DNA from 3 places in the Paenibacillus sp. IHBB 10380 genome. Region 1 is predicted to be linked to each of the others. Evidence: a T-box and tRNA genes for the amino acid it is inferred to sense, from the RefSeq annotation. Region 1 holds a T-box; the other regions hold tRNA genes.
What was found. The T-box of region 1 lies ahead of UB51_RS02230 (valine--tRNA ligase). A T-box ahead of a tRNA ligase gene usually reads a tRNA of that ligase, here a tRNA-Val.
Positions count from the first base shown of each region.

Region 2: it encodes a tRNA-Val, which carries the amino acid that the T-box ahead of UB51_RS02230 (valine--tRNA ligase) is inferred to sense. The anticodon was not compared.
Region 3: it encodes a tRNA-Val, which carries the amino acid that the T-box ahead of UB51_RS02230 (valine--tRNA ligase) is inferred to sense. The anticodon was not compared.

Region 1 covers NZ_CP010976.1:530,272-540,610, forward strand. Annotated here, with positions in the region: gene UB51_RS02195 (precorrin-2 dehydrogenase/sirohydrochlorin ferrochelatase family protein) at 1-197, shown strand, start outside; gene hemC (hydroxymethylbilane synthase) at 202-1,158, shown strand; gene cobA (uroporphyrinogen-III C-methyltransferase) at 1,164-2,720, shown strand; gene hemB (porphobilinogen synthase) at 2,822-3,823, shown strand; gene hemL (glutamate-1-semialdehyde 2,1-aminomutase) at 3,854-5,155, shown strand; gene UB51_RS02220 (RluA family pseudouridine synthase) at 5,152-6,051, shown strand; gene UB51_RS02225 (LysM peptidoglycan-binding domain-containing protein) at 6,180-7,388, shown strand; T-box leader at 7,510-7,774, shown strand; gene UB51_RS02230 (valine--tRNA ligase) at 7,835-10,339, shown strand, end outside.
Region 2 covers NZ_CP010976.1:4,246,620-4,256,958, reverse strand. Annotated here, with positions in the region: rRNA gene UB51_RS19345 (23S ribosomal RNA) at 1-2,826, shown strand, start outside; rRNA gene rrf (5S ribosomal RNA) at 2,927-3,043, shown strand; tRNA gene UB51_RS19335 (tRNA-Asn) at 3,050-3,125, shown strand; tRNA gene UB51_RS19330 (tRNA-Thr) at 3,128-3,203, shown strand; tRNA gene UB51_RS19325 (tRNA-Glu) at 3,215-3,289, shown strand; tRNA gene UB51_RS19320 (tRNA-Val) at 3,317-3,392, shown strand; tRNA gene UB51_RS19315 (tRNA-Gln) at 3,445-3,519, shown strand; tRNA gene UB51_RS19310 (tRNA-Lys) at 3,524-3,599, shown strand; tRNA gene UB51_RS19305 (tRNA-Leu) at 3,614-3,697, shown strand; tRNA gene UB51_RS19300 (tRNA-Gly) at 3,707-3,781, shown strand; tRNA gene UB51_RS19295 (tRNA-Arg) at 3,799-3,875, shown strand; tRNA gene UB51_RS19290 (tRNA-Pro) at 3,884-3,957, shown strand; tRNA gene UB51_RS19285 (tRNA-Gly) at 3,973-4,046, shown strand; gene ppc (phosphoenolpyruvate carboxylase) at 4,388-7,189, shown strand; gene sigW (RNA polymerase sigma factor SigW) at 7,370-7,939, shown strand; gene UB51_RS19270 (zf-HC2 domain-containing protein) at 8,126-8,740, shown strand; gene cdaA (diadenylate cyclase CdaA) at 8,939-9,769, shown strand; gene UB51_RS19260 (CdaR family protein) at 9,762-10,339, shown strand, end outside.
Region 3 covers NZ_CP010976.1:4,051,111-4,061,449, reverse strand. Annotated here, with positions in the region: rRNA gene UB51_RS18435 (16S ribosomal RNA) at 1-43, shown strand, start outside; rRNA gene UB51_RS18430 (23S ribosomal RNA) at 412-3,341, shown strand; tRNA gene UB51_RS18425 (tRNA-Asn) at 3,447-3,522, shown strand; tRNA gene UB51_RS18420 (tRNA-Ser) at 3,526-3,617, shown strand; tRNA gene UB51_RS18415 (tRNA-Glu) at 3,663-3,737, shown strand; tRNA gene UB51_RS18410 (tRNA-Val) at 3,810-3,885, shown strand; tRNA gene UB51_RS18405 (tRNA-Met) at 3,935-4,011, shown strand; tRNA gene UB51_RS18400 (tRNA-Asp) at 4,042-4,119, shown strand; tRNA gene UB51_RS18395 (tRNA-Phe) at 4,146-4,221, shown strand; tRNA gene UB51_RS18390 (tRNA-Thr) at 4,250-4,325, shown strand; tRNA gene UB51_RS18385 (tRNA-Tyr) at 4,333-4,417, shown strand; tRNA gene UB51_RS18380 (tRNA-Trp) at 4,428-4,501, shown strand; tRNA gene UB51_RS18375 (tRNA-His) at 4,531-4,606, shown strand; tRNA gene UB51_RS18370 (tRNA-His) at 4,656-4,731, shown strand; tRNA gene UB51_RS18365 (tRNA-Gln) at 4,745-4,819, shown strand; tRNA gene UB51_RS18360 (tRNA-Gly) at 4,826-4,900, shown strand; tRNA gene UB51_RS18355 (tRNA-Cys) at 4,910-4,983, shown strand; tRNA gene UB51_RS18350 (tRNA-Leu) at 4,996-5,081, shown strand; tRNA gene UB51_RS18345 (tRNA-Arg) at 5,102-5,178, shown strand; tRNA gene UB51_RS18340 (tRNA-Leu) at 5,187-5,268, shown strand; gene UB51_RS18335 (stalk domain-containing protein) at 5,435-6,547, shown strand; gene fabV (enoyl-ACP reductase FabV) at 6,767-7,960, shown strand; gene UB51_RS18325 (DNA-3-methyladenine glycosylase family protein) at 8,267-8,884, shown strand; gene UB51_RS18320 (DNA alkylation repair protein) at 8,915-9,598, shown strand; gene UB51_RS18315 (SPL family radical SAM protein) at 9,801-10,339, opposite strand, start outside.

The DNA of each region.
Region 1 (10,339 bases):
AATATGAAACCTATCTTGATTTCCTATATAGCCTACGTACAGAAATTAAACGAGCAGTAGCATCTCCTGCACAAAGACATAAGCTCTTAAAGAAATTGATTCAATGTCATATTCTTGATGATATACAGCATGGGAGATATGTGGAATGGAGTCAGGCAGATATACAAACATGGATTGAGAATAATGAGGAGGAATAGTGTCATGCGGACCATTGTAGTGGGTAGTAGACAAAGTGCGCTAGCGTTAACGCAAACAGGACAAGTCATTCATGATTTAGAGAAGCTGTGTGCTACGCATGGGTTTCATTTTGATTTTGAGGTTAAAAGAATAGTGACCAAAGGTGATCTTATTCTGGATGTGACACTTTCAAAAATTGGTGGTAAAGGGTTGTTCGTTAAGGAAATCGAGCAGGCGATGCTTGATCGAGAGATTGATATAGCCGTACATAGTATGAAGGATATGCCTTCAGAGTTGCCGGAAGGTTTAATCAACGGTGCTGTTCCCCGCCGTGCGGATAGTCGTGATTGCTTCATATCTCGTGAAGGTCTGAGTCTAGAAGATCTTCCACAAGGTGCAAAGGTGGGAACAAGTAGTTTGCGCAGGTCTAGCCAGCTTAAAGCATACCGCCCAGATCTACAGTTAGAGCCTATACGTGGAAATATTGATTCACGGCTACGAAAGCTAGAGAGTGGCGAATTCGATGCGATTATACTGGCAGCAGCGGGACTCTATCGTATGGGATGGGAAGATCGGATGACGTCTTACATTTCAGTAGAGGATTGTCTTCCAGCAGTAGGTCAAGGCGCGTTAGGCATTGAGTGCAGAGAAGACGATGTGGAGCTACGTAAGCTTCTTGCCCTATATAACGATGAGTTGACTTCACTGACAGTAGCGGCAGAACGTAAATTTCTAAGTGTGCTAAATGGCGGATGTCAAGTCCCTATTGGAGCTCATGCAACATGGGTTCAAAGTGTATCAGATCACTCACAAGGTGCAGCAAACACGATACAATTGACAGGGATGGTGGGATCGCCAGATGGAGACCTCATTCTGAAAGAAACACTACTTGGAGATGATCCTGAGAAATTGGGTCAAGCTGTAGCAGACAAGCTAATATCTCAGGGAGCAGAGAAGATATTGGCACAGGTGAGGGGCTGATTTAGATGGTAGGGAAAGTATATTTGGTAGGTGCGGGGCCTGGAGATGCAAGATTGATCACGGTCAAAGGATTGCAATGTATCAAGAAGGCAGATGTAGTTGTCTACGATCGTCTTGCTAATCCTCAATTGTTGAAGTCAATGAAATTAGGCGCAGAAAAAGTATATGTGGGTAAGCTTTCAGATCGTCATACCATGAAGCAAGAAGAGATTAATCAGTTGTTGGTTGACTTAGCATTAGAGGGAAAGATTGTTACTAGACTTAAGGGTGGAGATCCTACGATCTTCGGGCGTGTAGGTGAGGAAGCGGATCTACTTCGAAAGAATGGTATTTTTTATGAGATCATTCCTGGGATCACCTCAGCTATCAGTGTTCCGGCCTACGCAGGGATTCCAGTCACTCATCGAGACATGGCTTCTTCAGTATCTATTATCACAGGACATGAAAGTCAAGATAAGCTAGATCAGTCTATTCATTGGGATAAACTTACGAATGCAACGGGAACACTAATTTTTATGATGGGTGTGGCTAAGATTGGGTACATTAGTCAGCAATTGATCGCTCATGGTAGACCAGCTACGACACCGGTGGCACTCGTACGATGGGGTACACGTGCAGAGCAGGAGACACTTATAGGTACTCTTTCGGACATTGAAGAGAAGGTGTTAGCTGCTGATTTCAAGCCACCAGCTGTTATTGTTGTTGGAGATGTTGTATTGCAACGTGAGCAGCTCATGTGGGCAGAATTCCTTCCTCTGTTTGGTAAAAGAATTCTTGTTACTCGGTCCCGTTCTCAGGCGAGTGAACTCGTGAGTATGATTGAAGAACTGGGTGGGGAGCCGTACGAATTCCCTGTTATTGAGATCGTTAAATCTACAGATCCTCAAGATATATTAGGCATAGAGAATGCTTTCTCGCAATTGGATCAATACGATTGGATCTTCTTCACGAGCACCAACGGTGTAGATTTCTTCTTTCAACACTTGATGGAACAGCAATGTGATGTTCGTGCGTTACATCGAGCGAGAGTGGTTGCCGTTGGTCCTGCAACTGCTGAATCTCTTAAATCGAGAGGAATCATTCCAGAATCACTTCCTGAACGCTTTCAGGCTGAGGGGATGGTGGAGATGTTAACCCATCGATTAGAGGCTGGGCAGAGGGTGCTCCTACCTAGAGGAAATAGAGGGCGTACGTGGCTACCAGAGAAGCTCACAGAAATGGGGCTCGAAGTAACGGAAGCAGTGACCTACCAGACGGTTATCAGTGGTGAAGATGATGATGAGTTGCTGAGGATGTTTGAGGAACGCAGAATACATGCGGTAACCTTTACAAGTTCTTCTACAGTGACGTATTTGTTGGAGATTATGAAGAGGATGGGAATTGAAGATCCATTACAGCAACTCGAAGGTATCGAAACGGCATGTATTGGAGAAATTACAGCTCGGACGGCTAAGGAAGCAGGTCTCTCTGTTGGAATGATTGCAGAGGAAGCGACGCTTAGCAGTTTAGTTCAAGCTTTGTGCCGCTGGAACAACAATACGCATGCTTACGCTAACTTTTAATCATAAGTTAGCATTTTTGAGCTAGTTTTGAATTCATACAACAAGGAAATGAAGCAACAATAGATGTCTTTACAGGCATGAATATTTAGGAGGCTATAAATATGAGTTTTCCCATTATGCGTCACCGTCGTTTACGTCAATCCGTTGGCATACGTAATATGGTTCGCGAAACGGTTCTGAATGTGCAAGATTTAGTACAACCTATCTTTGTGACTTATGGAACAAATGTTAGAAATGAAATTTCCTCGATGCCTGGGGTATATCATTTCTCGTTGGATACTTTAAAGACTGAAGTTGACGAAATTGCAGCTTTAGGGATTCCAGCAGTGCTGTTATTCGGTATACCGGAAACAAAAGATAGTATCGGTTCTTCTGCGTTTGCTGAAGATGGTATTGTGCAAGAAGCAACAAGATTAATTAAATCATGGTACCCAGAGCTATTAGTGATTGCAGATACTTGCCTATGTGAATTTACGGACCACGGACACTGTGGGATGGTTCATACATTTGAACATGAAGGTCACATTCATGGAGATGTGCTGAATGATGAGTCCCTTACTTTACTTGTGCAGACGGCTGTATCTCAAGCAAGAGCAGGGGCAGATATTATTGCACCTTCTAACATGATGGATGGATTCGTACAAGCCATACGTAGTGGGTTGGATGAAGCGGGATTTCTAAATGTTCCCATTATGTCTTATTCGGTTAAATATGCTTCTGCGTTCTATGGTCCGTTTCGTGAAGCCGCAGACTCAGCTCCTCAATTTGGAGATCGCAAAACCTATCAAATGGACCCTGCGAATGTCAGAGAAGCGCTTAGAGAAGCGGAATCAGACGTACTTGAAGGTGCCGATATGTTAATGGTTAAGCCTGCGCTCGCTTATTTAGATGTCATGCGTATGATCAAAGATCAATTCGATCTGCCATTAGTTGCTTATAATGTTAGTGGTGAGTACTCCATGGTTAAGGCTGCGGCGCTACAGGGGTGGATTAACGAGAAAGCGATTGTGCAAGAAATGTTGACAGGAATGAAGCGTGCAGGAGCAGATATCATCATCACATATTTTGCTAAAGATTCAGCTCGCTGGTTACTTGAACGATAAATTTACTTAGAGATGATAGGAGTGTTGAGAATGAGCAATGGTTCTGGTATTCGTAAGGAAGAGGCTTCGCGAACAGCTTTTGAAGAAGCTAAACAATATATTCCAGGTGGAGTGAATAGCCCCGTACGTGCGTTTAAAAGTGTTGGGTTAACGCCCATCTATGTTGAGCGCGGTGAAGGCTCAACCATTTATGATATAGACGGAAATAGTTTCATAGATTACGTCTGCTCTTGGGGGCCCTTAATTATGGGACATGCTCATCCTGAGGTTATCTCAGCGATTCGTGAGACAGCCTTGAATGGCACAAGTTTCGGTGCACCTACCTTAATTGAGACGGAAATGGCGAAGCTAGTCTGTGAACGTGTTCCGTCCATTGATATTGTTAGAATGGTCAGTTCAGGTACTGAAGCGACAATGAGCGCGATCCGTTTATCACGTGGTTATACGGGAAGAAGTAAAATTTTGAAATTTGAAGGTTCTTATCATGGACATGCAGATAGTCTTCTTATCAAAGCAGGATCCGGCGTTGCAACGCTTGGATTGCCAGACAGTCCTGGTGTACCTGAAGGTGTGGCAACGAACACGATCACTGTTCCTTATAACGATCTAGAATCTGTTAAGGTGGCATTTGAACGCTTTGGAGAAGAGCTAGCTTGCGTTATCGTTGAACCTATAGCCGGAAATATGGGGGTTGTACCTCCTTTACCTGGGTTTTTACAAGGGTTACGTGATATCACTAGTCAGTACGGTTCCTTATTAATCTTTGATGAAGTGATGACGGGATTCCGTGTCGATATGAACTGTGCACAGGGACTGTTCGGAATTACGCCAGATTTGACTTGCCTTGGTAAGGTTATTGGCGGAGGTCTACCTGTAGGGGCTTATGGTGGCAAAAGAGAGATCATGGAGCAAATATCGCCAACGGGACCTATTTATCAAGCCGGGACACTTAGTGGTAATCCTTTGGCTATGATTGCAGGATATACGACGCTTAAGTTGCTTACACCAGAAGTGTATGAGCAATTAGAAGTGCGTGCTGCGCGCTTGCAGGCCGGATTAGAGAGCAATGCTCAGAAGATAGGAGTCCCGATCACCATTAACCGTGTAGGTTCGATGGTATGTCCATTCTTTACAGATAGCGACGTTATTAACTTCGATATAGCTAAGAATTGCAATACGGATCACTTCCGTCGTTATTTTGCCGCTATGGTCCAAAATGGTGTTAGTGTAGCGCCTTCTCAGTTCGAAGGAATGTTTGTGTCAGCTGCTCATAGTGTTGAGGATATTGATATGACGATTGCGGCCAATTATAAGGCTCTCGAAAGCCTTTGAGTCATCTAGCGAATGCGAACCGGCGAGGGGAATGGCTGGAGTTGATTCCAGGTAAAGCCATCTCAAGTGCAGAGAACGCTGACACGGCTGTATTGGAGTGGTTACTTCATACAGCAGAGATGCCTGAGAAGCTGCTAAATCGTCTTAAACATGAGAAGAAGATTCAATGGAAAGGCGACAGGATACAAATACATCTTTTTTCACCTCAGCTTCTAGGAGTTGAACCTGTTTGGCAGGACCTTGGGGTTCTGTATGAGGATGATTTTTGCTTAGTTGTACACAAGCCGGCAGGGATGTCTATTCACCCCGATGGTCGTGTAGGGTTGGTCACGCTTGATCATGTTGTGGCCGCACATTATCAGGCTACGGGTCAAGAAGTGACAGTAAAGCATATTCATCGATTGGATCAGGATACAACAGGTCCTGTGCTTTATGCTAAGAATGAATGGGCTCAATTAAAGCTGGATGAGAATATGCGAGATAAGAGAATCGACCGTAAATATGTTGCTTTCGTACAAGGAAACGTTAAACAGAATTTATCTTTGATAGATCTTGCCATTGGTAAAGATAGACATCATGCACAGCGTCGTCGTATTTCGCCCACAGGGCAGTCAGCGATTACACATGTTCAGCTAGAGGAACTATTCAAGGAAGCAAGTCTTGTTCGTCTTAGACTGGAGACAGGAAGAACGCATCAAATTCGTGTCCACTTAAGTCATGTGGGGCATCCGCTCATTGGGGATGTATTGTATGGTGGCAATACTACTTTAATGACAAGACAGTCGCTACATGGTGAAAGGTTAGCTTTTACCCATCCATTAACCAAAGAATATATCGAGATTGAGGATCCGTGGCCTGAAGATATGCGCAAATTACACAATCTTTTAAGAGCGTAAAAGGATAACGTTAAAAGAGTCATGCTCTCCTTTTTATAGCATATAAATAAAATGAGTTAACAATATTGGGCTCATGCCGTGAGTAGACTCATGGTTATAAGAATATGCCAAAAAGGAGGACGTTAACTGTGTTTGACCAGTCCTACGGTTTGCGCTTTGATATTTATGAACGTATACAACTATCGGACAATGTTGCAGGAATTGCAGAACTAGAGGAGATTGAATTACTTCCGCATATTCAGGTGATCAGTCAAGAAGACCAAGCTACGCTAAGGGGTCATTTACTTCTGAACGGTTTGTATAGGGGAGAAGGTGAAGAGGACGTGACTCAACGTTTGGAACACTTTATTCCTGTTGAAATTACTGTTCCTTTGAGCCGCGTTACTTCGATTGATGAAATCGCTGTAGAGATTGAGAATTTTGACATCGATCTTCTATCTACGCGGAGTCTTAACATTACAGGTGTTCTTTCATTACGCGGGATTGAGGCTCCACCTAATGATCGAGCAGCATGGGATGCCGAGGAGTTTACGGTTGTGCACGCTCCAGATTGGTCTGTAGAACAGGATGCAACTGCTCAATCTGCCTCACAAAACAACACCCTCTTAGAGCAGTCAGAAGAACTGAAATATGCTGATGAGGTAAAAGAGAGCGCGGTCTCTGTTCCTGAGCACTGGGCAAATGAGGACGTACCTGACACATCCGTATTACATACGGAGAATCAATTCATTGATGCTGATAGGTCTAAGCAAGTATCTAATGTGTGGCATTTCGAACCCGAAGATGAGACGGAATTGATATATCCTGAAATCGACATGAATTTAGTGGATGCAGAAGTGAGTGGAGAGAACCTTTATGGTGGCATATCCGTACATTCACTAGAGAACGATAACTCAGAAGAAAGTGATCATTCTTTTGCAAGCACGCCAGGAATCGCATCTACTGAGTCAAATGATGAGAAATCGGAGGTGCGGATCGCTGTAGGGAGTAAGCAACAGCTCACAGCGGAAGCGAAAGAGAACTTTGGGTTGTCGTCTATTCTGTCATCTAGTCGTTCTATGAGAGACTTAGAGCAGCAAGCTCAGGAAGTGCAACAATTAGCAGAAGAGATTGAACTGGATAAAGCGGCGGTTGAGGATGTCCAATGGAAAAGCCTTTTCTTGGGAAGCTCAGCAGAGAAAAGCCCATTTAGTAAGGTTCGGTTATGTATCGTACAAAAGGAAGAGACGATTGATATGATTGCAGATCGATATCAGATGAGCTCACGTGAGCTACTTCTGTACAACCGCTTGTCAGAGCAGACGATTGAAGAGGGGCAAGTACTTTATATTCCATGATTGTTGGATTGGCCTCTTATTTGGCGAAGAACCCCGTACATTATTGATGTACGGGGTTCTTCGTAATATTGAGAAGTTGACTAAGAACATCTAGCAAGTTATTATGGAGTAGAGTATTTAATAAGAAACTGTGAACGGGAAGAGTAGTTAGAATGCCCATCAGAGAGCGGAATTGCAGCGCTGAGAGATTCCGTTGGATGCAGACTAGTGAAAGTCACCCTGGAGTTGCCTATTTGAGCCTACGTGCATTTATGTGCATATTGATAGGGTAGAATAAGCCGGTTGCAGCCGTTATCTGTATGAGTGTCGCGTTTGATTAGGGAGAGTTTGCCTGATATTCGCGAAACAAAGGTGGTACCGCGAAAGAGTAACCTTTCGTCCTTTGAGGACGAAAGGTTTTTTTGTGTTTTGGATATGATGATTATATGTAATGGAGGTAAATAATAATGACTGATAATGAATCGAAGATGACTGCTGAGATGCCGACTACGTACGATCCTAAGGCAGCCGAGCAGAAATGGTACAAATACTGGATAGATAATAACTTCTTCCAAGCTGGACAACGTCCAGATGCGGAGAGCTATACGATTGTTATTCCACCACCAAATGTGACGGGAATGCTTCATATTGGTCACGCCTTAGACTTTACATTGCAGGACATTCTTGTCCGCACCAAGAGAATGCAAGGATATGACACACTATGGTTACCAGGTACGGATCATGCGGGGATTGCTACTCAGACCAAAGTAGAGCAAAAACTGCGTGAGCAGGGTATATCTCGTTATGATTTAGGCCGTGAAAAGTTTCTGGAACAAGTATGGGAATGGAAAGATCAGTATGCAAATACGATCCATGAACAATGGGCTAAGATGGGATTATCTTTAGACTATTCTAAAGAACGTTTCACCCTAGATAAAGGGTCATCTAAAGCAGTACGTGAAGTATTCGTTAAACTGTATAATAAAGGGTTGATTTACCGTGGTAAATATATTATTAACTGGGACCCTGTTGCTAGAACAGCGCTATCTGACATTGAAGTAGAATACAAAGAAGTACAAGGGCATCTCTACCACTTAACCTATCCACTCAAAGATGGAAGTGGCCACATCACTGTAGCTACTACACGCCCAGAGACGATGTTAGGAGACACTGCTGTTGCTGTCCATCCTGAGGATGAGCGTTACAGTCATCTGATCGGTCAGATGCTTGTGTTGCCCATTGTAGGCCGTGAAATTCCTATTATTGCAGATGAATATGTTGAGAAAGATTTCGGTAGCGGTGCTGTGAAGATAACCCCTGCACATGATCCGAATGATTTCGAAGTAGGACTTCGCCACAATTTACCTCAAATTACCGTTATGGATGAGAGCGGTAAGATGAATCAACAGGCTGGTCCATATCAAGGTCTAGATCGTACAGAATGTAGGAAACAGATTGTTAAAGATTTGCAAGAATCAGGCGTTCTTAATGAAATTGAGGACCATGTTCACCAAGTAGGACACAGTGAGCGTTCAGGAGCTGTAGTAGAGCCTTATTTGTCTACGCAATGGTTCGTTAAGATGAAACCACTGGCTGAGAAGGCTATTGAAGCTCAGAAATCAGGGAACGGCGTTAATTTCGTTCCAGATCGATTTGATAAGGTATATTTGCAATGGATTGAGAACATACGCGATTGGTGTATTTCAAGACAACTATGGTGGGGTCATCGTATTCCAGCTTGGTATTGTGAGTCATGTGGCGAGCTACATGTTGCTCATGAGGATGTATCGGTCTGTTCCAAATGTGGAAGTACTGAACTACAACAAGACAATGATGTGCTTGATACGTGGTTCAGCTCGGGATTGTGGCCTTTCTCTACATTAGGCTGGCCGGATACAACAGAAGACTTGAAGCGGTACTATCCAATCGATGTACTCGTAACGGGTTATGATATCATTTACTTCTGGGTAGCTCGGATGATATTTACAGCTCTGGAGTTCACTGGAGAAATTCCGTTTAAAGATGTGCTTATGCATGGACTTGTAAGGGACGCTGATGGACGTAAGATGTCCAAGTCACTCGGAAACGGAGTAGATCCGCTAGATGTGATCGATCAATATGGCGCTGACGCTATGCGCTACATGATTTCAACCAGTAGTACACCAGGGCAAGATTTACGTTTCCGCTTGGAGAAGGTTGAACAAGCTCGGAATTTTGCTAACAAAATATGGAACGCTTCTCGCTTCGCTCTCATGAACTTAGAAGGATTCACATATGATGATATTGATATCACGGGTGACTTAAAGACGGCAGATCGCTTCATATTGCATCGTTTGAACGAAACTTCGCGCGATATTACGCGTCTAATAGATGCTTACGAGTTTGGTGAGACAGGTCGATTGCTCTATAATTTCATTTGGGATGATCTTTGCGACTGGTATATTGAATTCGCCAAGCTCTCTTTATATGGAGAAGACGAAGTATCCAAGAAGAAAACCCAATCTGTTCTTAGCTTTGTATTAGATCGGACACTACGTCTGATTCATCCATTCATGCCGTTTATCTCCGAGGAAATATGGCAGCACCTTCCGCATTCAGGTGATACGATCACTTTGGCTGAGTGGCCTAAGTACGATGCATCCTTTGAGAATGATTTAGCGATTACCGAAATGAATACGCTGATGGATATCATTCGGACAGTTCGTAATGTACGAGCAGAAGTAAATGTACCTATGAGTAAAAAGGTAGAGCTGATCATTAAAGCAGGAGATACCAACGTACTCAACATTATTAGCCGGAATGAAGAATATGTGCAGCGTTTCTGTAACACATCGAGCTTTCAAGTAGGTGTAGATATTCCAGCACCAGATAAAGCGATGTCTGCTGTCGTAACAGGAGTTGAGATATATTTACCACTAGCAGGCTTGATTAATATCGATGAAGAAATTGTACGACTTGAGAAAGAAGTACAA
Region 2 (10,339 bases), 2.1 Mb from region 1:
CCGGGGGTGTCCGAATGGGGAAACCCAGCTGTGGTAATTCGCAGTTACTCATTCCTGAATACATAGGGAATGTAGAGGCAGACCAGGGGAACTGAAACATCTAAGTACCCTGAGGAAGAGAAAACAATAGTGATTCCGTCAGTAGCGGCGAGCGAACGCGGAACAGCCCAAACCAAGGAGCTTGCTCTTTGGGGTTGTGGGACGTCTCACATGGAGTTACAAAGGATTAGGTTAGGTGAAGAGGTCTGGAAAGGCCCGGCATAGAAGGTAAAAGCCCTGTAACCAAAAGTCTAATCCCTCCGAGACGGATCCCGAGTAGTGCGGGGCACGTGAAACCCCGTATGAATCTAGCAGGACCATCTGCTAAGGCTAAATACTACCTAGCGACCGATAGTGAAACAGTACCGTGAGGGAAAGGTGAAAAGCACCCCGGAAGGGGAGTGAAATAGAACCTGAAACCGTGTGCTTACAAAAAGTCAGAGCCCTATTAATGGGTGATGGCGTGCCTTTTGTAGAATGAACCGGCGAGTTACGTTCCCGTGCAAGGTTAAGGTGAGAAGCCGGAGCCGCAGCGAAAGCGAGTCTGAATAGGGCGAATTTTAGTACGTGGACGTAGACCCGAAACCGAGTGATCTACCCCTGTCCAGGGTGAAGGTGCGGTAACACGCACTGGAGGCCCGAACCCACGCATGTTGAAAAATGCGGGGATGAGGTGGGGGTAGCGGAGAAATTCCAATCGAACTCGGAGATAGCTGGTTCTCCCCGAAATAGCTTTAGGGCTAGCCTCGGAAATAAGTCGTGGAGGTAGAGCACTGATTGGGTGCGGGGCCCGCAAGGGTTACCAAACTCAGTCAAACTCCGAATGCCATAGACTCGAATTCCGGGAGTCAGACAGTGAGTGCTAAGATCCATTGTCGAAAGGGAAACAGCCCAGACCATCAGCTAAGGTCCCCAAGTGTGTGTTAAGTGGGAAAGGATGTGGAGTTGCACAGACAACCAGGATGTTGGCTTAGAAGCAGCCACCATTGAAAGAGTGCGTAATAGCTCACTGGTCGAGTGACTCTGCGCCGAAAATGTAACGGGGCTAAACACGCCACCGAAGCTATGGCTTGATGCTTTGCATCAGGGGTAGGGGAGCGTTGTATGCAGGTTGAAGGTGTACCGTAAGGAGCGCTGGACAGCATACAAGTGAGAATGCCGGTATAAGTAACGAAAAGATCAGTGAGAATCTGATCCGCCGAAAGCCCAAGGTTTCCTGAGGAAGGCTCGTCCTCTCAGGGTAAGTCGGGACCTAACGCGAGGCCGAAAGGCGTAGTGGATGGACAACAGGTTGAAATTCCTGTACCACCGTAATCCGTTATGAGTAATGGGGTGACGCAGCAGGGTAGTGACGCGGACTGATGGAAGTGTCCGTCTAAGCAGTGAGGCTGATGTGTAGGCAAATCCGCACATCAATAAGGCTGGGCTGTAATGGGGAGCGAAAATTATAGTAGCGAAGGTCATGATCTCACACTGCCAAGAAAAGCCTCTAACCAGGAGAAGGTGCCCGTACCGCAAACCGACACAGGTAGGCGAGAAGAGTATTCTAAGGCGCGCGGAAGAACTCTCGTTAAGGAACTCGGCAAAATGACCCCGTAACTTCGGGAGAAGGGGTGCCCCGGTAGTGTGAATAGCACGAGGGGGCCGCAGTGAAAAGGCCCAAGCGACTGTTTAGCAAAAACACAGGTCTGTGCGAAGCCGCAAGGCGAAGTATACGGGCTGACGCCTGCCCGGTGCTGGAAGGTTAAGGGGAGTGGTTAGGGGTAACCCGAAGCTATGAACCGAAGCCCCAGTAAACGGCGGCCGTAACTATAACGGTCCTAAGGTAGCGAAATTCCTTGTCAGGTAAATTCTGACCCGCACGAATGGCGTAACGACTTGGGCGCTGTCTCAACGAGAGATCCGGTGAAATTTTAATACCTGTGAAGATGCAGGTTACCCGCGACAAGACGGAAAGACCCCATGGAGCTTTACTGCAGCTTGATATTGGATTTGGGTACGATCTGTACAGGATAGGTGGGAGCCTGAGAAGTAGGAGCGCAAGCTTCTATGGAGGCGCCGTTGGGATACCACCCTGATCGTATCTAGGTTCTAACCTAGGACCGTAAACCGGTTCGGGGACAGTGTCAGGTGGGCAGTTTGACTGGGGCGGTCGCCTCCTAAAGAGTAACGGAGGCGCCCCAAGGTTCCCTCAGAATGGTTGGAAATCATTCGAAGAGTGCAAAGGCAGAAGGGAGCTTGACTGCGAGACCTACAAGTCGAGCAGGGACGAAAGTCGGGCTTAGTGATCCGGTGGTACCGCATGGAAGGGCCATCGCTCAACGGATAAAAGCTACCCTGGGGATAACAGGCTTATCTCCCCCAAGAGTCCACATCGACGGGGAGGTTTGGCACCTCGATGTCGGCTCATCGCATCCTGGGGCTGAAGTAGGTCCCAAGGGTTGGGCTGTTCGCCCATTAAAGCGGTACGCGAGCTGGGTTCAGAACGTCGTGAGACAGTTCGGTCCCTATCTGTCGTGGGCGCAGGAAATTTGAGAGGAGCTGTCCTTAGTACGAGAGGACCGGGATGGACGCACCTCTGGTGTACCAGTTGTTCCGCCAGGAGCATAGCTGGGTAGCTACGTGCGGACGGGATAAACGCTGAAAGCATCTAAGCGTGAAGCCCCCCTCAAGATGAGATTTCCCAATTAGTAAGACCCCTTGAAGACGACGAGGTAGATAGGTTGGAGGTGGAAGTGCAGTAATGCATGGAGCTGACCAATACTAATCGGTCGAGGGCTTATCCTAAAAGTTTCATGAAGTGAAACTACTTCGGAAGCATATGCTGTTTTAACATTACAAATTCGTTTCGTATCTAGTTTTCAAGGATTAAACCTTGTAAATACCGTTTGGTGGCGATAGCGGAGGGGTTCCACACGTACCCATCCCGAACACGACCGTTAAGCCCTCCAGCGCCGATGGTACTTGGACCGCAGGGTCCTGGGAGAGTAGGACGTCGCCAAGCGGATTTTCCCTGATAGCTCAGTTGGTAGAGCACTCGACTGTTAATCGAGTTGTCACAGGTTCGAGCCCTGTTCGGGGAGCCATTGCTCTCATAGCTCAGTAGGTAGAGTGCATCCATGGTAAGGATGAGGTCACCGGTTCGAATCCGGTTGAGAGCTCCACAAGGCATTTAGGCCCGTTGGTCAAGGGGTTAAGACACCTCCCTTTCACGGAGGTAACATGGGTTCGAATCCCATACGGGTCACCAATTATTATTAATATTTTGAATGTGTATGGAGGCTTAGCTCAGCTGGGAGAGCATCTGCCTTACAAGCAGAGGGTCGGGGGTTCGATCCCCTCAGCCTCCACCATTTTACACTTATGATTATTGTAGATATGGGCACAATACAAATAATTTACTTATGGGGATTAGCCAAGCGGTAAGGCAACGGACTTTGACTCCGTCATGCATAGGTTCAAATCCTATATCCCCAGCCATTAAGAGCCATTAGCTCAGTTGGTAGAGCACCTGACTTTTAATCAGGGTGTCGAAGGTTCGAATCCTTCATGGCTCACCATTTTTATTAAGTGTGCGCGTGTGGCGGAATTGGCAGACGCACTAGACTTAGGATCTAGCGTTTATGACGTGGGGGTTCAAGTCCCTCCACGCGCACCATTTTATTATGCGGACGTGGCTCAGCGGTAGAGCATCGCCTTGCCAAGGCGAGGGTCGCGGGTTCGATTCCCGTCGTCCGCTCCATTTGCACCATGTAATACGCGCCCTTAGCTCAGCTGGATAGAGCGTTTGACTACGAATCAAAAGGCCAGGAGTTCGAATCTCTTAGGGCGCACCATTTTTCTTCGGGACGTAGCTCAGCTTGGTAGAGCACCTGGTTTGGGACCAGGGGGTCGCATGTTCAAATCGTGTCGTCCCGATATTTAATTGTTTATGCGGGTGTAGTTCAATGGTAGAACTTCAGCCTTCCAAGCTGATAGCGTGGGTTCGATTCCCATCACCCGCTCCAACTATATTATATGAAGCCGAGAGGCTTTTTTTTGTATATTCTGAGTGCATAATCTAATGAGAGTATGAAGGTTCATTCTTTGATTAACTTATGCATAATTATTATGAGTATATAAAGGAAATAAGTCTGAATATTTCCTTTGGATGTAATCTAACAATGAAGTTTATCAAGAGGCGCTCTTTTGATGATGAATTAAAATCAGAGATTATAAATATAAATACATTAAACAAATAGTTCTAAATGTAAAAAATATAAAGATTTTACTTGAATTTTATTGTATGATACTAAGAAGGTGTCATAAATAGATAGCTATTGAATTGGGATAAGACGGGGGGAGAAACATGACTGAACTGACTGTAACCGCAAGTAAAAGTAGCTCCAATAACCTATTGCGGCGTGACGTACGGTTTCTTGGGAACATTCTAGGAGAGGTATTGGTCCATCAAGGGGGCAATGAACTTTTAGATATAGTTGAAAAGATCCGTGAAACTAGTAAATCTTTACGTTCCGTATTCTTGCCAGATTTGTTTGCTGACTTTAAGGAAACCATTGAAACATTGAAGCCAGACACACGTCATCAGGTGATTCGAGCATTTGCGATCTATTTTCAATTGGTCAATATTGCTGAACAGAATCACCGCATTCGCAGAAAGCGTGATTATGAACGTTCCGCAGGTGAAACGGTACAACCAGGATCTATCGAATGTGCAATTCAAGATCTAAAAGAACGTAATTTCACGTATCAAGAGGTACAGGAGATTATTGAAGGACTTTCACTTGAACTAGTCATGACTGCTCACCCTACAGAAGCTATGCGTAGAGCAATTCTGGATATTCATAAGCGAATTTCAGAAGATGTAATGCTGCTAGACAATCCAACTCTTACGTTCCGTGAACGGGAACAATTGCGTGAGAAGCTTCTTAATGAAGTTATTACTTTATGGCAAACTGATGAGCTACGTGATCGTAAACCAACGGTGCTTGATGAAGTTAGACATGGAATGTACTATTTCCACGAAACCCTTTTTCACGTTCTACCGGATGTTTATCAAGAAATGGAACGCTGTCTCAGTAAATATTACCCGGGGCACAATTGGCATGTTCCAACGTATCTCCGTTTTGGATCCTGGATTGGTGGAGACAGAGATGGTAATCCTTCAGTGACTGCTGATATTACTTGGCAGACTCTTAACATGCAAAGAAAGCTAGCGGTGCGTGAATACGAACGTATTATGAAGGAATTTATGAAGTTTCTCAGCTTCAGTACGTCCATTGTTACTGTTTCAACCGAGCTTGAAGAGTCTATATTAGAAGATCAATCTGTTGTCTCTTTGAGTAAAAATTACATCTGGCATAATGAAAACGAACCCTACCGTATCAAATTAGTATATATGATGACTAAGATTAAAAATGTGCTTGATGAGAGTAAGAAGGAAACGGCAGAACGTTATGCTACACCTTTAGAGTTCATTAATGATCTTAACATTATTGATCGGAGTCTACGTCACCACTATGCAGATTATGTCGCGGATACTTACATTAAGAAGTTAATTCGTCAAGTGGAACTATTCGGATTTCATACCGCATCTTTGGATATTCGTCAACATAGTCAAGAACACGAGAATGCGTTGTCTGAAGTCCTATCCAAAATGGAGATTTCACATCATTATGCTGAATTAACGGAAAATGAAAAAATAGAATTACTTAATAAGCTGTTGAATGATCCAAGGCCGATTACTTCACCCTATCATCATTACAGTGAAAGTACGAAAGAATGTCTGAATGTATACCGTACAGTGTATGAGGCTCAACAGGAATTCGGTGCAGAATGTATCTCTAAATATCTAATAAGTATGGCTCAGGGAGCTAGTGATATTTTGGAAGTCATGGTATTTGCCAAGGAAGTAGGTCTATTCCGACAAAATGCTGATAATACGGTAACTTGTACGCTGCAAGCAGTGCCTTTGTTTGAGACAATTGAGGATTTACATGCCGCGCCAGATATTATGAGAACAGTACTTAGCATGCCGATTTATCGACAAGGTGTAAGTGCTATGAATGACCTTCAAGAGATTATGCTTGGGTATTCAGATAGTAATAAAGATGGTGGAGCTGTCACGGCAAACTGGGAGCTTCGTGTAGCATTGAAGGATATTACAACAGCAGCGGATGAATTTGATGTGAAATTGAAGTTCTTCCATGGTCGTGGAGGTGCGTTAGGTCGTGGAGGTATGCCTCTAAACCGAAGCATCCTGGCACAGCCTGCTTCTACTGTCGGTGGAGGAATCAAGATCACTGAGCAAGGTGAGGTTATCTCTTCTAGATACTCTTTACAGGGGATTGCTTATAGAAGCTTAGATCAAGCAACAGCGGCTCTTGTGACAGCTGCCATTAATGCTCGTTCTTCCCATGATGAGGCATACGAGAAGCAAGAAGATGAATGGGATGAGATTGTGAAGGGTATTTCTGAAGTCTCTCTTCATAAGTATCAAGATTTGATATTCCGTGATCCTGACTTCCTTACCTTCTTCAAAGAGTCCACACCTTTACCTGAGGTTGGTGAACTAAATATTGGTTCGCGTCCTTCCAAGCGTAAGAATAGTGATCGGTTTGAAGACTTGCGTGCCATTCCATGGGTGTTTGCTTGGACACAAAGTCGGTACTTGCTGCCTGCATGGTATGCTGCAGGTACAGGTCTACAGAGTTTCTATCAGAATAAAGAGGAGAACCTTAAGGTACTCCAAGAGATGTATGCTAACTTCTCATTTTTTACGTCATTAATTGATACGTTGCAAATGGCTATTGCTAAGGCAGATCTAATTATTGCCAAAGAGTATGCTAATATGACTAAGGAAGAATCATATCGGCAACGTATTTTTGGTCAAATAGAAGAAGAATTTAAGTTGACATCTGACCTGATTCTCAAAATTACAGGTCAAAAAGAAATCTTAGATAATGTTCCTGTCATCCAAGAGTCCATTAAACTTCGTAATCCTTATGTTGATCCGCTTAGTTATTTACAAGTTCAACTTCTTAGTGAGCTTCGTGAAATTAGAGATCAAGGTGAAGATAATAGTGAGCTGCTACGTGAGGTTCTTTTAACGATTAATGGAATCGCAGCAGGACTTCGAAATACGGGCTGATCCGAGAACGTGAGAATAGCACGAAGACGGAGTACGAGAGCCGAGGGTTCCTACTAAGGAATCTTCGGCTTTTTTTGTTTAACTATACACGAGGGTATTGCTTTTTATTGGCACATGAATTACGATTTTAATGTTGTTTTAAATTAATACAAATACCCATCAGCAAGTCTGGGGGAAACTATGTTGGATCAATTAGAGAATAGATTAACGAAACTAGCCCTAAAGGGTGATCAACAGGCATTTGCAGAAATTGTGGATTTATACAAAGACAAAATTTTTCATTTGGCTTATCGGATGCTGAACAACCGTCATGAGGCAGAAGATGTAGTGCAGGAAACTTTTTTACGTGTGTTTAAAAACTTGGATCGTTATGATCCAAATCAGAAGTTTTCTACATGGATTTATAGAATTGGAACTAATCTTTGTATTGATCGGTTGAGGAAAAGAAAACCTACATATTCGCTAGATGCTGATATGAATGATCAAGAAGGACTAGATGGCTATTCATTAATACCAAGTGTTGACCAGACACCAGAGAGTGAACTACTAATGTCTGAGACAAAGCAGCTTGTATATAATGCTATTGATAGTCTACCAAGTAAATATAAATCAGTTATGATTCTGAGATATCTTCAGGAGCTATCGTTGCAGGAAATTAGTGATGTGCTAGGCATGCCTGTGACGACGATCAAGACTCGTGTACATCGTGGTAGGGAGTTCTTACGGAAGAAGCTGGAGTCAAGTATGTAGAGTATATCTTACGAGAAATAATTACCATTCCTTTTAGGATGTGAATCCGTTTCTTCTTGTATCTTTAGTTCATTCTAGATTTTTTTTGAAACATCTGTAGAACTGCTACGTATGTAAATTATCAGGTCTTGTGCTCTGAAATTGGAGGATAAGAAATCAACAGAATTATTGAAAGGATTGGCTCATATGGAATGCAAATTAGCCGTCTCTTTGATGCATGATTATCTAGACGACGACTTATCCAAGGAGCAAAGGTTGATGCTTAAGGAACATATGCTGACCTGCCCTGATTGTCGTATGCAGTTTGAAGAGCTGGAACAGATGGATATGCTACTTTACTCTCTTCACTACAGTACACCGTCTGCATCGGATGAGCTAACTGAACGGATACTAAGTGCTCTACCGGTGCATAAGAAGCAACAGCTATGGGTAAAGTGGGTGAAGCGACATCCTGCTGCAACAGCAGCAGCTCTCTTCTTGGTGGTTATGCTGTTTAGTACAGTCAGCGTGTGGAGTCAAGATAGCCAATTAATGGTTCATGGGAGCAATTTGGATCAAGTTATCATTGAAGGTAACACAGTGATTTTACCTGAAGGAAGAACGATTGCTGGAAATTTGACGATAGAGAATGGAAAAGCACAAATATTTGGTGTCGTTGAAGGTGATTTGACTGTGATTGATGGTTCTTTGTATAAAGCATCTACTGCTCATATCTCTGGACAAGTTAAACATGTTGATCGAGCTTTGGATTGGATATGGTATAAAATTACTAATCTAGTCTCGGATGTAGCATATCGCTAACATTAATTTTCTGCTGGTAATCACAACATTACGGTGCCTCTTTGTATAGAGAGTGCACCTTTTTTGTTTAAAAGATAACCTTTTATGTTCGTTTCAAAGCCCTTGAGCTTGCAACATGATCGTTATAACCTATACAATAAGGACATTATAAATAGAGATAGCACTATTTTATTGAAGGGTATAGACGGGGGCCTTAGGATGAACTATTTCACTGATATAACTTGGAAAGATTCCATTAAAGATATTATTGATATTGCCATTGTTTCATACATTATTTATCATGTCATTTTACTGGTTAGGGGTACACGAGCTGTCCAACTACTCAAAGGGATACTATTCCTTGTTATTATTTGGGCCTTAAGTACGTGGTTTGATCTGTACACGCTCAAATGGCTCATGAATCAGATGTTCACATTCGGAGTATTGGCCGTGTTTATTATTTTTCAGCCAGAGTTACGTCGTGCGCTAGAACAGTTGGGACGAGGTAAGTTATTCGGAAGAACTTCCGCCGAGAACGAGGAAATCACGAAATTAATTAGTGAAGTTATTAAAGCTGTGAATTATTTATCACGTAGAAAAATAGGGGCATTAATTGTATTTGAACGTGATACGGGGCTTAATGAGTATACAGAATCCGGAATTCCTATGAAATCAATAATTAGCTCTGAGCTCATTATTAACATATTCATACCTAATACACCACTTCATGATGGGGCGATGATCATTCAATCGAATCAGATTGCTGCATCAGCTTGTTATTTGCCACTTTCGGAGAATCCCTTTATTAGTAAAGAGTTAGGGACTAGGCACCGTGCAGCTATTGGGATTAGTGAGGTGGGTGATGCCGTAGCAGTAGTGGTATCGGAAGAAACAGGTCAAATTTCATTGGCTATGAATGGTCAAGTTGTTCGGGATATTAAGGAAGAATCTTTGATATCCAAGTTATATGAAGAGTTACGCCCAAATTCGGTGGTTAAAGAGAAGCGTCCTACGTTCTGGAAACGGAAGGGGGACGACAATAATGGATAGGTGGCTAAAGAATAATAATGTCGTCAAAATCCTAGCGATTGCGCTTAGTATTTTGCTGTGGGCTATCGTTCATCTGGATAATAGCACACCAACGCCTACTACAACTATAGATAGTAAAGTGATTGAGAATATTAAAGTACAAGCGTTTGATCTAGACGATTCCAAGTATGTGCTCAGTGCTATGGATAAAGATAATGTGAGGATGGAAGTGAGAGGAAGACGGTCTGACATTACGTCTTTATTCAATGAAGATTATAGGGTGCGCTTGGATTTAAGTGATGTCAAGGAAGGTACAAACACATTACCTCTTTCTTATGATCTACCTTTTGGTGTTGAGCTTGTCTCGATGCAGCCAAAAGTAGTGACGGTTATTATTGAGAGAAGAGAGACAGCTTCCTATCCCGTAAATATAGTAACTAAAGGTAGGCTTGCTGATGGATATAAAGCAGAAGCAGCAGTGATAGACCCAAGTACTGTAAAGGTTACATTACCTTCTACGAGTTTAGCGGATGTAGTAAAGATAGAGGGAACCGTCGAATTTGATGGACATACGGAGACATTCACTCAGAA
Region 3 (10,339 bases), 2.2 Mb from region 1:
ACAAGGTAGCCGTATCGGAAGGTGCGGCTGGATCACCTCCTTTCTATGGAGAATCGTTTCCTGCAACGGAAACATTCAACTAAGAGTCAAGATAAGACTTATGGAACAATAGATTCCATGAATATTTCCTCACTCGTTGTCAGTTTTGAAAGAGCAATCTTTCAACTATGTTATTTCTCTTGTAGAAATGACTTTGATCCTTGAAAACTAGATAACGAAACGAATTTACGATTTAGAACATTCTTTTATATTTAACATTCAACTCATTATGAATTGAATGAAGTGTAAAGGTAGCTAGCGAATTTGATGTGATGATCGATCCTTTGGGAGTTCATTTCAACCTCTAATGGGTTCACTCAATAGATGAAATGAACGGACAAGAGAGCGGACAGCGCAACAAATGAGCGAAATGGTTAAGCTACTAAGAGCACACGGAGGATGCCTAGGCGCTAGGAGCCGATGAAGGACGTGGCGAACAACGAAACTGCCTCGGGGAGCTGTAAGCAAGCTTTGATCCGGGGGTGTCCGAATGGGGAAACCCAGCTGTGGTAATTCGCAGTTACTCATTCCTGAATACATAGGGAATGTAGAGGCAGACCAGGGGAACTGAAACATCTAAGTACCCTGAGGAAGAGAAAACAATAGTGATTCCGTCAGTAGCGGCGAGCGAACGCGGAACAGCCCAAACCAAGGAGCTTGCTCTTTGGGGTTGTGGGACGTCTCACATGGAGTTACAAAGGATTAGGTTAGGTGAAGAGGTCTGGAAAGGCCCGGCATAGAAGGTAAAAGCCCTGTAACCAAAAGTCTAATCCCTCCGAGACGGATCCCGAGTAGTGCGGGGCACGTGAAACCCCGTATGAATCTAGCAGGACCATCTGCTAAGGCTAAATACTACCTAGCGACCGATAGTGAAACAGTACCGTGAGGGAAAGGTGAAAAGCACCCCGGAAGGGGAGTGAAATAGAACCTGAAACCGTGTGCTTACAAAAAGTCAGAGCCCTATTTATGGGTGATGGCGTGCCTTTTGTAGAATGAACCGGCGAGTTACGTTCCCGTGCAAGGTTAAGGTGAGAAGCCGGAGCCGCAGCGAAAGCGAGTCTGAATAGGGCGAATTTTAGTACGTGGACGTAGACCCGAAACCGAGTGATCTACCCCTGTCCAGGGTGAAGGTGCGGTAACACGCACTGGAGGCCCGAACCCACGCATGTTGAAAAATGCGGGGATGAGGTGGGGGTAGCGGAGAAATTCCAATCGAACTCGGAGATAGCTGGTTCTCCCCGAAATAGCTTTAGGGCTAGCCTCGGAAATAAGTCGTGGAGGTAGAGCACTGATTGGGTGCGGGGCCCGCAAGGGTTACCAAACTCAGTCAAACTCCGAATGCCATAGACTCGAATTCCGGGAGTCAGACAGTGAGTGCTAAGATCCATTGTCGAAAGGGAAACAGCCCAGACCATCAGCTAAGGTCCCCAAGTGTGTGTTAAGTGGGAAAGGATGTGGAGTTGCACAGACAACCAGGATGTTGGCTTAGAAGCAGCCACCATTGAAAGAGTGCGTAATAGCTCACTGGTCGAGTGACTCTGCGCCGAAAATGTAACGGGGCTAAACACGCCACCGAAGCTATGGCTTGATGCTTTGCATCAGGGGTAGGGGAGCGTTGTATGCAGGTTGAAGGTGTACCGTAAGGAGCGCTGGACAGCATACAAGTGAGAATGCCGGTATAAGTAACGAAAAGATCAGTGAGAATCTGATCCGCCGAAAGCCCAAGGTTTCCTGAGGAAGGCTCGTCCTCTCAGGGTAAGTCGGGACCTAACGCGAGGCCGAAAGGCGTAGTGGATGGACAACAGGTTGAAATTCCTGTACCACCGTAATCCGTTATGAGTAATGGGGTGACGCAGCAGGGTAGTGACGCGGACTGATGGAAGTGTCCGTCTAAGCAGTGAGGCTGATGTGTAGGCAAATCCGCACATCATGAAGGCTGGGCTGTGATGGGGAGCGAAAATTATAGTAGCGAAGGTCATGATCTCACACTGCCAAGAAAAGCCTCTAACCAGGAGAAGGTGCCCGTACCGCAAACCGACACAGGTAGGCGAGAAGAGTATTCTAAGGCGCGCGGAAGAACTCTCGTTAAGGAACTCGGCAAAATGACCCCGTAACTTCGGGAGAAGGGGTGCCCCGGTAGTGTGAATAGCACGAGGGGGCCGCAGTGAAAAGGCCCAAGCGACTGTTTAGCAAAAACACAGGTCTGTGCGAAGCCGCAAGGCGAAGTATACGGGCTGACGCCTGCCCGGTGCTGGAAGGTTAAGGGGAGTGGTTAGGGGTAACCCGAAGCTATGAACCGAAGCCCCAGTAAACGGCGGCCGTAACTATAACGGTCCTAAGGTAGCGAAATTCCTTGTCAGGTAAATTCTGACCCGCACGAATGGCGTAACGACTTGGGCGCTGTCTCAACGAGAGATCCGGTGAAATTTTAATACCTGTGAAGATGCAGGTTACCCGCGACAAGACGGAAAGACCCCATGGAGCTTTACTGCAGCTTGATATTGGATTTGGGTACGATCTGTACAGGATAGGTGGGAGCCTGAGAAGTAGGAGCGCAAGCTTCTACGGAGGCGCCGTTGGGATACCACCCTGATCGTATCTAGGTTCTAACCTAGGACCGTAAACCGGTTCGGGGACAGTGTCAGGTGGGCAGTTTGACTGGGGCGGTCGCCTCCTAAAGAGTAACGGAGGCGCCCCAAGGTTCCCTCAGAATGGTTGGAAATCATTCGAAGAGTGCAAAGGCAGAAGGGAGCTTGACTGCGAGACCTACAAGTCGAGCAGGGACGAAAGTCGGGCTTAGTGATCCGGTGGTACCGCATGGAAGGGCCATCGCTCAACGGATAAAAGCTACCCTGGGGATAACAGGCTTATCTCCCCCAAGAGTCCACATCGACGGGGAGGTTTGGCACCTCGATGTCGGCTCATCGCATCCTGGGGCTGAAGTAGGTCCCAAGGGTTGGGCTGTTCGCCCATTAAAGCGGTACGCGAGCTGGGTTCAGAACGTCGTGAGACAGTTCGGTCCCTATCTGTCGTGGGCGCAGGAAATTTGAGAGGAGCTGTCCTTAGTACGAGAGGACCGGGATGGACGCACCTCTGGTGTACCAGTTGTTCCGCCAGGAGCATAGCTGGGTAGCTACGTGCGGACGGGATAAACGCTGAAAGCATCTAAGCGTGAAGCCCCCCTCAAGATGAGATTTCCCAATTAGTAAGACCCCTTGAAGACGACGAGGTAGATAGGTTGGAGGTGGAAGTGCAGTAATGCATGGAGCTGACCAATACTAATCGGTCGAGGGCTTATCCTAAAAGTTTCATGAAGTGAAACTACTTCGGAAGCATATGCTGTTTTAACATTGCAAATTCGTTTCGTATCTAGTTTTCAAGGATTAAACCTTGAATAATAGTTATATTCCCTGATAGCTCAGTTGGTAGAGCACTCGACTGTTAATCGAGTTGTCACAGGTTCGAGCCCTGTTCGGGGAGCCATATGGAGAGGTGTCCGAGTTGGCCGAAGGAGCACGATTGGAAATCGTGTAGGCGCCAAAAGCGTCTCGAGGGTTCGAATCCCTCTCTCTCCGCCATAGTATTTATGCTTACGAAGCGAGCTTTACTTCGTAAAACTTTTAGGCCCGTTGGTCAAGGGGTTAAGACACCTCCCTTTCACGGAGGTAACATGGGTTCGAATCCCATACGGGTCACCATATTTATTAATATCGAAAAGAAGCTTGCTTTAAACTCGATATATGTGATATGATAATATTCATCTATTTAATGGAGGCTTAGCTCAGCTGGGAGAGCATCTGCCTTACAAGCAGAGGGTCGGGGGTTCGATCCCCTCAGCCTCCACCATACGATCCTCTACTGGATATATGGATGAAATTAAATATTTTGTAAATGACGCGGGGTGGAGCAGCCCGGTAGCTCGTCGGGCTCATAACCCGAAGGCCGCAGGTTCAAATCCTGCCCCCGCAACCAATTATTCCTTTGCTAAGGAATAGAATATGTGGAACCGTGGTGTAGTCGGTCTAACATGCCTGCCTGTCACGCAGGAGATCGCGGGTTCGAATCCCGTCGGTTCCGCCATTTTTATAGTAGTGATATTTCAATATGGCTCGGTAGCTCAGTCGGTAGAGCAAAGGACTGAAAATCCTTGTGTCGGCGGTTCGATTCCGTTCCGAGCCACCATTTTCATTGTAAATTGAATATTTGGTGCGCCGGTGTAGCTCAACTGGTAGAGCAACTGACTTGTAATCAGTAGGTTGGGGGTTCAAGTCCTCTCGCCGGCACCATTGTTTTGGAGGATTAGTGAAGTGGCTAAACACGGCAGACTGTAAATCTGCTCTCTACGAGTTCGGTGGTTCGAATCCATCATCCTCCACCATTTCTTTTATAGGGGCATAGTTTAAAGGTAGAACAACGGTCTCCAAAACCGTTGGTGTGGGTTCAATTCCTGCTGCCCCTGCCAAAGAAATTTATGATGTAGATAATAACATGGCGATTGTGGCGAAGGGGTTAACGCACCGGATTGTGGTTCCGGCATTCGTGGGTTCAAGTCCCATCAGTCGCCCCATTTTTTTGAATGAGTTGTTCTGTTTCACTATGATGTAGATAATAATATGGCGATTGTGGCGAAGGGGTTAACGCACCGGATTGTGGTTCCGGCATTCGTGGGTTCAAGTCCCATCAGTCGCCCCATTAATTCTAATGTTGGGGATTAGCCAAGCGGTAAGGCAACGGACTTTGACTCCGTCATGCATAGGTTCAAATCCTATATCCCCAGCCATTATATGCGGACGTGGCTCAGCGGTAGAGCATCGCCTTGCCAAGGCGAGGGTCGCGGGTTCGATTCCCGTCGTCCGCTCCATTTTTGTACGGCGCCATAGCCAAGTGGTAAGGCACAGCTCTGCAAAAGCTTTATCCCCAGTTCAAATCTGGGTGGCGCCTCCATTAATTTAATATGCGGGAGTGGCGGAATCGGCAGACGCACAGGACTTAAAATCCTGCGGTAGGTGACTATCGTACCAGTTCAAGTCTGGTCTTCCGCATTAATTAATTAATAAAATATGCGCCCTTAGCTCAGCTGGATAGAGCGTTTGACTACGAATCAAAAGGCCAGGAGTTCGAATCTCTTAGGGCGCACCATGAATTACGCCGATGTGGTGGAATTGGCAGACACGCCGCACTCAAAATGCGGTGCCGAGAGGCTTGCCGGTTCGAGTCCGGCCATCGGTATACAAAAAAGGTTTATAAGATTGCTTTTCGAAGCGATTTTATAAACCTTTTTTCTGTTATTAGTAAATATACTTGATTCTTATTAGAGATGTAAATTACCGTAATTCAGCAATGATCTGTAACTAGAAGAATATATGAACTATTAATAATAACGGTAGGGGTACAAGTGACCTCTTCTTTTTCGTTTCTTATTAGAATTTCTAAAAAGTTATTTGCAGGCTTATTATCTCTGGCTGTATTTTCTCTCCTCGCAGTAACAGCTAACGCTGCCAATGATTTACCCTCTAGTAACAATGGGGTACAAGCTAAGGAAATTGTGCCTATAAAAGAAATTATGTCAATAAATGAAACTATGCCTATAGGTGACAGACAGGTAGAAAATCAGTCATATTACAATTCTTTCACAGGAACGGTGAAGAAAATAAGTGATGTTGAAGGTGTTGCAGGTACGAAGTACGTGCTAGTTGAAAATGCAGAGGGTGGCATAGCCAACTTTGTAATATCTACTGACACCTATCTAGCAAATGTAATTGAACTTGCTGAGGGCTCCACAATTACCGGTTACTATGAAGCAAATGCACCGATGATTTTAATTTATCCAGCTCAATACAATGTTAAAGTTATTACAGCTAATCATCCTAAAGATGAGAATATAAAGGTAGATTTATTTGACAAGGATCTGGTTAGCGCTGATCATTCGCTGCAGCTGAATAAATCAGATCAGACCACAGTGGTGTCCCAGGATGGGAAGGCTTTTGAAGGTGAACTCACAAACAGAAAACTTGTTGTTTCATACGGCATATCAACAAGAAGTATTCCAGCACAAACAACTCCAACGAAAATTGTTGTATTATTCGAAAAAGAAGTGCCTCCCATTCATCAATTAACGGATGAGGAAATGTCTACAATGATTGGAGATGTTTCTACTATGGAGATCGTCGTGAATGACAAAATAATCAAAGCTCCAGCAGCATTCATCAATGAAGGTGGGACGGTTATGGTTCCACTTCGAGCCATTGCTGAAGCTCTAGAATATGACCTTACTTGGAATAATAAGCTGAAGAGTATTATGTTTGGTGAGGTTGCTTCATTAAAAATAGGTGAGGATAACTACAAGAATTCCAGTGCGACTTCTATTCAATTAGGGGCTTCTCCACAATTGGTTGGGAATAACGCTTTTGTTCCTTTGAGCTTTTTCAAGACTGTGGTTGGCATGAATCATGCGTACGTATTTGAAGCACAAATTGTTATTAGCAACGATGAAGCCATTATGGAATAGTTAAGTGAATAAGCTATTTACTGATAAAAACTCTTGAGCTGCAGTTGCTCAAGAGTCTTTTTATAAAGGAGTGCTCTTAAAAATGGCTCAAATCTCAAAAATATTCTCCTTAATCAACGCTCCCCCTTTGCTTTATCGCGGGTAATCGGTAAAATAGGATATAAATGTTCTGCATCAAGGAATACTAGAAAATTTTACTATAGGAAGGAATTACTTAATTTGATTATTCAACCTAAAACACGAGGCTTTATTTGTACGACTGCACATCCGGAAGGCTGTGCTAAACAAGTACAGCGTCAAATCGACTATGTAAAATCCCAACCAGCTATCGAAGGCCCACGTAATGTGCTTGTGATAGGCGCTTCTACAGGCTATGGACTGGCTTCTAGAATCGTGTCTTCATTTGCTGCTGGGGCTAACACGGTCGGCGTTTATTTCGACAAAGCTGCAGAGGGTGCACGCACAGCTTCTGCAGGTTGGTACAATTCCGCTGCGTTTGAGGAAGCTGCCAAAGAAGCTAACCGTCAATCATTCAGTATCGTGGGAGACGCTTTCTCCGATGAGATTAAAGAAAAAACGATTGATTTGATCCGCACCGAGCTTGGAAAAATTGATTTGGTTATCTATAGTGTGGCATCACCGCGCCGCACACATCCAAAAACAGGCGAGACATTCTCTTCTGTCATTAAGCCGATTGGTGAAACCTATACGAATAAAACCGTCAATTTCCACAATGGCGAAGTAACGGAAACAACGATCGAGCCTGCGAGTGAAGAGGAAATTCGCCAAACGATTGCTGTAATGGGCGGTGAGGACTGGGAAATGTGGATAGATGAGCTTGAACAGGCTGGTGTGCTAGCAGAAGGTGCAACTACCGTTGCTTATTCGTATATTGGACCAGAAATTACACACGCTGTATATCGTGAAGGAACGATTGGTTATGCCAAAAATGATTTGGAAGCAACAGCGAAACGACTTCACGAGAAGCTTGGAACTCACGGCGGACGCGCATTTGTGTCAGTGAATAAAGCACTCGTAACACAATCCAGCTCAGCTATCCCTGTAGTACCTTTATACATTGCTGCTCTTTACAAAGTTATGAAGGAACAGGGTATCCACGAAGGCTGTATCGAGCAAATGTATCGGTTGTTCTCTGATCGACTCTATAATGGATCGAAGGAGACGCTTGTAGATGGAAGAGGTTTAATCCGTGTTGATGATTGGGAAATGAAGCCGGAAATTCAAGCTGAGGTCACGAAGTTGTGGTCAGAGCTAGAGACGAATAACGTGTATGACCTTTCTGATCTGGAAGGGTACCGCAAGGAGTTCTTCCAACTCTTTGGCTTTGAAACCGACGGCGTAGACTACGAAGTCGATACGAATCCAGAGGTAGACATTCCGAATCTTCGTTAATACAGGTAACGTCACTGTTCAAAGGGGCGCAAATGGTCCCTTGAACGGTGTTCTGGTTGTGAACATAGGATGGACTAACAAAGCTATATAAACGACTGAGAGGTGACTTCTGAATGGTTCAGGAGTCATCTTTTTTATATTATGAGATTGAATTTCGTTACTTTGCTATCTTATTCGGCTATACGTACATTTGGAGCCTGGTGAGGTATAGTAATGCTATAGTAATTAATCAGTGAGTATATAGATATCAAGTGGGAGGTCTCGAGATTGCCACTAGGGAATAGCAGATATACAGAGGGGAATTCGATGCAAACCGTTAAAACAAAATATTTTGAATATGGACAAGAAGAAATGGACTATCTTACAAGCGTGGATGTAACACTGGGGGTAGCGATAGCTCGAATGGGCAAGGTTGAGCGTGTCATTATTCCCGATCTGTTCACGGCGCTCGTCTATGCCATTGTAGGCCAGCTTATTTCTGTGAAGGCGGTCCACAAGATTTGGACAAGGATACAGGATCGATTTGGTGAGATAACTCCGCAAAATATAGCCATACAGACAGCCGATGATATCCAACGATGTGGGATGACGATGAAAAAGGCGGTTTGCATTCAAAATGTTGCCCGTATGATTGAACAAGGCGCATTTGATTTGGATGAACTGTATGTTCTATCAGATGGCGAGGTCGTCAGGAAATTGATAACCTTAAATGGAGTTGGTAAATGGACGGCAGAAATGATGCTTATTAATGCAATGGAACGCCCTGATGTAATCAGTTGGGGGGATATAGCCATTCGCCGCGGAATGATGAAATTGTATGGTCTAAGTGAACTTTCACAAGAGCAGTTTGAAGAATATCGTCTAAGATATTCACCTCTGGGTTCAGTTGCTTCTATATACCTGTGGACCATCTCATTTGAATAAGTAGAAATTAAGCGACAAGGAGTACATGAAGTGGACAAAACGATTAGAGTACAGATATTTGAATTGGTGGATGAGGAGTATCAAAAGTTCGCCTCTGCACTTATCCCGAATGTTAATAATGTTGTGGGGGTTCGTCTGCCGGAGCTGCGTAAATTGGCAAAAAAAATCGCAAAGGGAGATTGGCGTATCTATATAGAACATGCTCAAAGTGAATATTTTGAGGAAATCATGCTACAGGGCATGGTTATTGGTTATGTAAAAGCAGACATTGAAGAAATTTTGCAATATGTGGCTAAGTTTGTGCCTAAAATTGATAATTGGTCAGTATGCGATAGTTTCTGTGTAGGGCTAAAATTCACTAAAACGAATATGGAACAAGTATGGGATTTTTTGCAGCCGTATCTGTCGTCTGAAAATGAATATGATATACGTTTTGGTGTAGTCATGCTTCTTAATTTCTACATTGAAGAAGAATACATTAGTCGAGTGTTACAGCTACTGGACAATGCTAAACATGAGGGATATTATGTGAAAATGGCGGTCGCTTGGGCAGTATCAATCTGTTATGTAAAGCTGCCTGAACCTACTATGACATACTTGAATAGCAATTCACTGGACGATTTCACATACAACAAAGCTCTGCAAAAAATAACAGAGTCTTACCGCGTGGATCCAGAAACAAAAAAAAGGATTCGTAGCTTGAAACGAAAATAAAGAGGCTTGATTGAAGTGGAGATGGGAATAAAACTCCCCAGAGGATAAGGTCAGAGTCCATTCTGTAAAAGGTAGCCTATCATCCGTGGAAACGAATAATAGGCTACTCTACATATTATGCAATGTATTTTTGGGGAATCCAACATATGAAAGTGGTCGCTCGGATTATGAACGACAATCATGCCTTCATCTTCTGTATGCTCTAAGGCTCAAATCCCTGTTGGCTCACATAAAGCTGATCCTTGGAGAAAACCTGAAGCAATCGCTCATAGACCATGCGATAGGCAGCGGGGTGATACCAATCTTCCATACCTATCTGTTTGTACAACGTTTGAATACCTAAATTACGAGTTCGTCTCCCGCCACTGCCGTCTCCCATGAAATAATCATCCACACACACCCGATCTACTAGTGAACGTAATATTTCCGCAAAACCCTCGCTACTTGGTAACACAGGCGCAATCGTTGCCTGCGTAGGTACACCCGCCTCAGTCAATAATTGAAGGGTCTTTAACCTAGCGGGAATGGGAGGGGCATTCGGAGAAAAATGTTTGCGGATGTCCTCAAGGTCAGTTTCAACCGTCATACTCACACGTACTTTCTTCCCTAGGCGTAACAACAGATCAATATCTCTCCTAACAAGAGGGCTGCGGGTCTGGACGAATAAAAAATCGGGTGGATCGTTAGCCATGACCTCCAGTAAAGATCGGGTGATTTGTTCTTTGTGCTCAATAGGTTGAT